2 regions of the Micromonospora pallida genome follow, and region 2 is predicted to be linked to the other one. Evidence: riboswitches for the same ligand, from Rfam matches in the RefSeq annotation. Region 2 holds a riboswitch; the other holds the start of a gene.
The links. A riboswitch is a leader RNA that binds a small molecule or an ion and turns the genes downstream of it on or off. The one in region 2 is predicted to bind ZMP and ZTP.
Positions count from the first base shown of each region.

Region 1: it holds a riboswitch for ZMP and ZTP, as region 2 does, so the genes downstream of both, GA0074692_RS36565 (tetrahydrofolate dehydrogenase/cyclohydrolase catalytic domain-containing protein) here and GA0074692_RS08515 (glycine hydroxymethyltransferase) in region 2, are expected to answer to the same signal.

Region 1 is NZ_FMHW01000002.1:6,027,722-6,031,107, forward strand. It holds gene dnaB (replicative DNA helicase) at 1-598, shown strand, start outside; gene GA0074692_RS36560 (Rossmann-fold NAD(P)-binding domain-containing protein) at 617-1,051, opposite strand; gene GA0074692_RS36565 (tetrahydrofolate dehydrogenase/cyclohydrolase catalytic domain-containing protein) at 987-1,478, opposite strand; ZMP/ZTP riboswitch at 1,500-1,587, opposite strand; gene GA0074692_RS25325 (TFIIB-type zinc ribbon-containing protein) at 1,731-2,156, opposite strand; gene GA0074692_RS25330 (phosphoribosyltransferase) at 2,180-2,812, opposite strand; gene GA0074692_RS25335 (glycosyltransferase 87 family protein) at 2,823-3,386, opposite strand, start outside.
Region 2 is NZ_FMHW01000002.1:1,949,418-1,952,803, reverse strand. It holds gene GA0074692_RS08525 (hemerythrin domain-containing protein) at 1-189, shown strand, start outside; gene GA0074692_RS08520 (metallophosphoesterase family protein) at 196-1,071, opposite strand; ZMP/ZTP riboswitch at 1,224-1,313, shown strand; gene GA0074692_RS08515 (glycine hydroxymethyltransferase) at 1,331-2,773, shown strand; gene GA0074692_RS08510 (hypothetical protein) at 2,822-3,076, opposite strand; gene GA0074692_RS08505 (alpha-hydroxy acid oxidase) at 3,113-3,386, opposite strand, start outside.

The sequences.
Region 1 (3,386 bases), 4.1 Mb from region 2:
CGAGATCGTCATGCGACTGCTCTCGGCCGAGGCGCGGGTACCGCTGCACGTGCTGCGGAGCGGGCAGCTCTCCGACGACGACTGGACCAAACTGGCCCGCTGCATGGGCGAGATCAGCGAGGCGCCGCTCTTCGTCGACGACACCCCGAGCATGAACCTGATGGAGATCAGGTCGAAGGCGCGGCGGCTCAAGCAGAGGCACGATCTCAAGATGATCGTGGTGGACTACCTCCAGCTCATGACCTCGCCGAAGCGTACGGAGAGCCGGCAGCAGGAGGTCGCCGACCTGTCCCGAGGGCTCAAGCTCCTCGCCAAGGAGGTCGAGTGCCCGGTCATCGCGGTGAGCCAGCTGAACCGTGGCCCCGAGCAGCGTACGGACAAGCGCCCACAGCTGTCCGATTTGCGCGAATCTGGGTCAATTGAACAGGATGCTGACGTAGTAATCCTTTTGCACCGAGATGATTACTACGACAAGGAGTCCCCCCGGGCCGGGGAGGCGGATTTTATTGTTGCTAAGCATCGGAATGGACCGACCGACACCGTCACCGTGGCCGCACAACTGCACCTGTCGCGGTTCGTGGACATGGCCATCGTCTGACGGATTGGGCTCGTCCGGTCAGCGCACGGCGAGCTGACGCGTCGCCGCGTCCACCGTCTGGGCCAGCAGGACCGCGATGGTCATCGGCCCGACCCCGCCCGGGACCGGGGTGATCAGGCTGGCCCGCTCTCGGGCGGACGCGAAGTCGACATCACCGACGTTCCCCGGGTTGTATCCGGCGTCGATCACCACCGCACCGGGCTTGATGTCCGCGCCGGTGAGGAAACGCGGCCGACCGACCGCCGCGACCAGGACATCGGCCTTCCGGGTGATCGCGGGGAGGTCGACCGTACGGGAGTGGCAGTAGGTGACCGTGGCGTCCCGTGCCAACAGGAGCAGCCCAACCGGCCTGCCCAGGATGGCGCTCCGGCCCACCACCACGGCGTGCTTACCGGCCAGGTCGACCTGGTACTCGTCGAGCAGCCGGAGAATGCCGCCGGGCGTGCAGGACACGAAGCCGGGGTAGCCCGAACGACATCGCGGCGAAGGAGCGCATGGTGACGCCGTCCACGTCCTTCTCCGGAGCGATCGCTTCGAACGCGGCGCGCTCGTCGATGTGTGCCCCGACCGGGTGTTGGAGCAGGATGCCGTGTACCTCGGGATCCCGGGACAGTGCACTGATCGTCTCGACGAGGGTGTCCGTGGTGGTCGAGGCGGGCAGGGCGACGTGCCGGGAGCAGATGCCGGCCTGCTCGCAGCGGTTGCGCTTCATCCGGACGTAGGTCACGGAGGCGGGATCCTCGCCGACCAGCACGGTCGCCAGGCAGGGTGCGGTGCCGGTGCGCCGCTGGAGGTCGGCGGCTGCGGCGGAGCTGGTGTCGACGATGCGACGGGCGATGTCACGGCCGTCCATCAGCCGAGCTGGACGCGTCTGGGCCATGGGTCACTCCGAGTTCACGTGGAGGATTGCCCAGGCGTACGGCATCGACGGCAGGTGCCGGGCCGTTCCCCGGTGGTGCTCCACCTCAACGCCAGTCGCGGCCCGATCCACAGTGTAGTCGCCGTGGACTGGCTCCAGCCCTGTCCAGCCAACCGGCCGGGGGCGGCTTGGGGGCGGGGGCGCACCGGTCCGGCCAGCCCGAGGGAGTTCGGGCTGGCCGGAGGCCGGTTCGGCGGAGGAGTGCCGGGTGGATCAGCCGAAGAAGTCGCCGAGGAAGCCGTGCTGCTTCTTGCGGCGGTAGTGCCCGTGGTAGCCGTGGTGCTGGTGGCCGTGGCTGCCGTAGGCGGGTGCGGGCGCGGCCGGGTAGCCGGGCGGCGGGGGCGGCGGGGGCACGGTGCCGTACCCGGGCTGGTGCGGGGCGGCACCGGGCGGGGGCGGCGGCGGGGGGACGTACCCGCCGGGCTGGCCGGGGGCGTGCCCCGGGGCCTGGCCGGGGGGCGTCGGCGCGGCTGGGGCGGCGGCCTGCTGCTTGTTCCAGTTGGCCTCCGCCTCGAACAGCTTTTCGAGTTCGCCGCGATCGAGGAAGATTCCCCGGCACTCGCCGCACTGATCGACGATGACTCCGCTGCGCTCGTACTGGCGCATGTCTCCGTGGCACTTGGGACAGGTGAGCTGCATGTTTCGACGGTACCTGGTGAATGTCAGGAAGCCGTGGCGAGCGCTTCGGTCACTTCTTCGTCGGAGACCTCGTGGAAGTCGTCGTAGTAGCGGCTGACCGCGCCGAAGTCGGGGGGCCGTTGAATGCAGACCACCTGGTCGGCCTCGGTGGCGAGCATTTCGTACGCCTCTTCGGAGCCGACCGGGACGGCGACCACGACGCGGCGGGCACCGAGGTGGCGGGCGACCTGGACGGCGGCGCGGGCGGTCGCGCCGGTGGCCAGGCCGTCGTCGACGACGACGGCGGTACGGCCGGTGAGGTCGACGGGTGCGCGGCCGGCTCGGTAGAGCTGTTCCCGGCGGTCCAGTTCGGCCTGTTCGCGGCGGACGACTTCGGTGACGTCGTCGGGGGCGAGGCGGCCGGCGATCGGTTCGTTGAGGACGCGGACGCCGCCGGGGCCGAGGGCGCCGAATGCCACCTCAGGTGCCCAGGGCATGCCGAGTTTGCGGACCACCAGGACGTCCAGGGGCGCGCCGAGCCGGGTGGCGACCTGCTGGGCGACCGGGACGCCGCCTCGGACGAGCCCGAGCACGGTGACGTCCGGTTGGCCGACGAGCCCGCCGAGCCGGTCGGCGATCGCTTCGCCTGCCTCGGTGCGGTCGCGGTATGTGGTCATACCCTCAGGTTTACGCCTTGTTGGTCGTTTTCGCAGCGGAGTCGGGGGAAGAGGCGCCGTTGGTCGTGGTGGGTCGGAGAGAAGAGGCGCCGTTGGTCGTGGTGGGTCGGAGGGACGAGGCGTCGTCGGCAATGGCGAGTCGGAGGGCGGGTGCCCAGACCAGGAGGGCGAGCGGGTAGAGCAGGTATCCGAAGCGGGTGGCCGGCATCAGGGCGATCGCGGCGAGTAGCCCGTACCCGCAGACGAGGGCGCTGGTGGCGGCAGTGCGGGGTGGGTGACGCAGCAGGTGGACGGCGATGGCCAGTCCGGCCGCGACGAGCAGGATGGCGGCGACGGCCCGGCCGGAGGGGAAGGCGTTGGCGATGAGATAGCCCGGGAACGGGGAGGCGGCCGGGCTGGTGACGAGGCCGTGGCCGAGGGGGAAGCGCAGCACGTTCTCGACCAGGGCGTCCCGGTCGACGAGGAGGGCGGGTAGGAGGGCGGCGGCGGGCAAGCCGAACGCGCCGGCCGCGAAGCGTCCGGTGGCGCGGTGGGTGGCGGCCCAGAAGAGCAGGACGAGGGCGACCGGCCAGGC
Region 2 (3,386 bases):
CTGATCGAGAACGTGACGCACCACGTCGAGGAGGAGGAACAGGAGTGGTTCCCGAAGGTCCGCGAGGCGCTCGGCCGTAAGCAGTTGCAGGAGATCGGGGAGCGCATGCTGGCCCTGCGCCCGGACGCCCCGCGTACGCCGACCGCGCCGAAGGCGCTCAAGAAGGCGCTCGACGCGATGACCGCCTGAGCCCGGTCAGCGGAGCGGCTGGCTCGCCGGCCACTCCGGTACCTCGCCGGTCGGGGCGGGGAGGATCTGCCGCAGTCGCGGCGGATTCGGCCGGCGCTTCCACTCGCGGGGGTAGCCGACCGAGACCTCCTCGAACCGTACCCCGTCGTACACCGTGCTGCGGGGGACGTGCAGGTGGCCGTAGACGACCGCGGCGGCCCGGTAGCGCAGGTGCCAGTCGGCAGTCGCGGTCGTCCCGCACCACTGCGCGAAGATCGGGTACCGCAGGATCCGGGTCGGCTCCCGGACCAGCGGGTAGTGGTTGACCAGCACGGTCGGCATCTCGTCGAGCGCGTCGAGCCGGGCCTGGGTCTGCGCCAGCCGGGCCGCGCACCACGCCTGCCGGCTCGGGTACGGGTCGGGGTGGAGCATGTACTCGTCGGTGCAGACGATGCCGGTGCGGTGCGCCTCGGCCAGCGCCGCCTCCCGGTCCATCCCGTCGGGCAGGAACGTGTAGTCGTAACCGAGGAAGAGCGGCACGATCCGGACCGGGCCGCCCGGGCCGCGCCAGATCTCGTACGGGTCCTCCGGGGTGACCACGTCGAGCTTGCGACACAGGTCGACCACGTGCCGGTACCGCTCCTCGCCCCGCAGGGTGACCGGGTCGGTGGGCGGGGTCCAGAGTTCGTGGTTGCCCGGCACCCAGATCACCTTGGCGAACCGTTCGCGCAGTTGCCCGAGCGTCCGCTCGATGTGCGCGACCGTCTCGCCGACGTCCCCGGCGACAAGCAGCCAGTCCTGCGGCGACTCCGGCCGCAGTTCCTCGACGATCCGGCGGTTGTCCGCGTACCCGACGTGCAGATCACTGATCGCGACCAGGCTGCCGCCGTCCTCCCCCAGCATGGCCATGATCTTACGGACCCGGCCGCCGGGGTGGCGTCCCCGCACGGGGCGCACGGCGTTCCCGCAGCAAGGCCCGGCGGTGGTCGGCTCGCGGGCCGGTCCAGTGGCGGCGGAGGCACACCGGAGGCGGATGGGCCGACCCGGTAGGATCGCCGGTGGGCCGTGACTGGCGCGTGGGGATGGAGCACCATCGGGAAGCGGCCCCGTCATGAGGACGCACGCCGAGCGCCTGGGCCTTCCGCACCGTACTGGAGGTCGCATGCCGTCGTCGCCGAACGCCGAGTCCACCGCTTTCCGCAGCGCCCTTGAGGCGATCCGCGCCGTCGAGCCCCGGGTGGCCGACGCGATCGGCGCCGAACTGGCCGACCAGCGGGAGTCGCTGAAGCTCATCGCCAGTGAGAACTACGCCTCCCCGGCCACCCTGCTGGCGATGGGCAACTGGTTCAGCGACAAGTACGCCGAGGGCACCGTGGGCCGCCGGTTCTACGCCGGCTGCCAGAACGTCGACACGGTCGAGGCGCTCGCCGCCGAGCACGCCCGGGAGCTGTTCGGGGCCGCGCACGCGTACGCGCAGCCGCACTCGGGCATCGACGCCAACCTGGTCGCGTTCTGGGCGATCCTGGCCGACCGGGTCGAGGCGCCGGCGCTGAAGCGGGCACAGGCCCGGCACGTCAACGACCTGACCGAGGCCGACTGGTTCGCGCTCCGCCGCGAGCTGGGCAACCAGCGGATGCTCGGCATGTCGCTGGACGCCGGCGGGCACCTCACCCACGGGTTCCGGCCGAACATCTCCGGCAAGATGTTCGACCAGCGCAGCTACGGCACCGACCCGACCACCGGCCTGATCGACTACGACAAGGTCGCCGAGGCAGCCCGGGAGTTCAAGCCGCTGATCCTGGTCGGTGGCTACTCCGCGTACCCCCGGAAGGTCAACTTCCGCATCCTGCGGGAGATCGCCGACGAGGTGGGCGCCACCTTCATGGTGGACATGGCGCACTTCGCCGGGCTGGTCGCCGGCAAGGTCTTCACCGGCGACTTCGACCCGGTGCCGCACGCGCACATCGTCACCACCACCACCCACAAGTCGCTGCGGGGCCCGCGCGGCGGCATGGTGCTCTGCGGCCCGGAGCTGGCCGACCAGGTGGACCGGGGCTGCCCGATGGTGCTCGGCGGTCCGCTGCCGCACGTGATGGCCGCCAAGGCGGTCGCCCTGGCCGAGGCCCGCCGCCCGGACTTCGCCGACTACGCCCAGCGCATCGTCGCCAACGCGCAGGCCCTCGCCGAGGGGCTGCTGCGGCGCGGGGCCACCCTGGTCACCGGGGGCACCGACAACCACCTGGTGCTCATCGACGTGACCGGCTACGGGCTCACCGGCCGGCAGGCCGAGCAGGCCCTGCTGGACTCCGGCATCGTGACCAACCGCAACGCCGTGCCGCAGGACCCGAACGGGGCCTGGTACACCTCCGGCATCCGGATCGGCACGCCGGCGCTGACCACCCGGGGCCTCGGCACCGCCCAGATGGACGAGACCGCCGAGCTGATCCACACCGTGCTGAGCCAGACCCGCCCCGGGGCGAACGCCGACGGCACCCCGTCGAAGGCGAAGTACGTCCTCGAGCCGGCGCTCGCCGAGCGCGTCGCCAAGCAGGCCAGCGACCTGGTCGCCGGCTTCCCGCTCTACCCCACCGTCGACCTCGGCTGACGGCGGGCGGTGCCGGGCCGGTCGGGCCCGGCACCGCCCGGCCCGGACTCAGATCGTGATCGGCCGCTTGAGGTGGTAGCGGTGCACCTCCGTGGTGCCCTGGATGTTGTTGACGTCCTCGGCGGCGGAGACCAGTTCCCACCCTTCCCGGCCCACTCGGTTGAGGTGGGCGATGGCGGTGTCGCCGTAGGGGGTGACGTCCCGGCGGTTGCCGTCCGGGCCGTACCAGGTGAACGTGACCTCGAAGCTGCGTCCCTGCCCTTGGTAACGGCGGACCAGCAATGCGTACTCCCAGGCGACCATCGTGCCATTATCGCCGTCCACACCGGATCACCACCATCACCGGTCTCCGCCGGTAAGCACGCGCAGGTCGCGGGCCTCGGTCGGGTCGGCGCAGCCGGCCAGAGCCAGCGCGTCGCGCAGCTCCTCGGCGAGCATCGACAGGGCCCGTTCCGCGCCGGCCCGCCCGTCGACGGCGAGCGCCCAGAGCATCGGCCGGCCGACCAGCACGCCGGTCGCGCCGAGCGCCAGGGCGCGCAGCACGTCGGTGCCGCTGCGCACGCCGCTGTCGAGCAGCACCTCAGCACGCCCATCGACCGCCGCCAGCACCTCG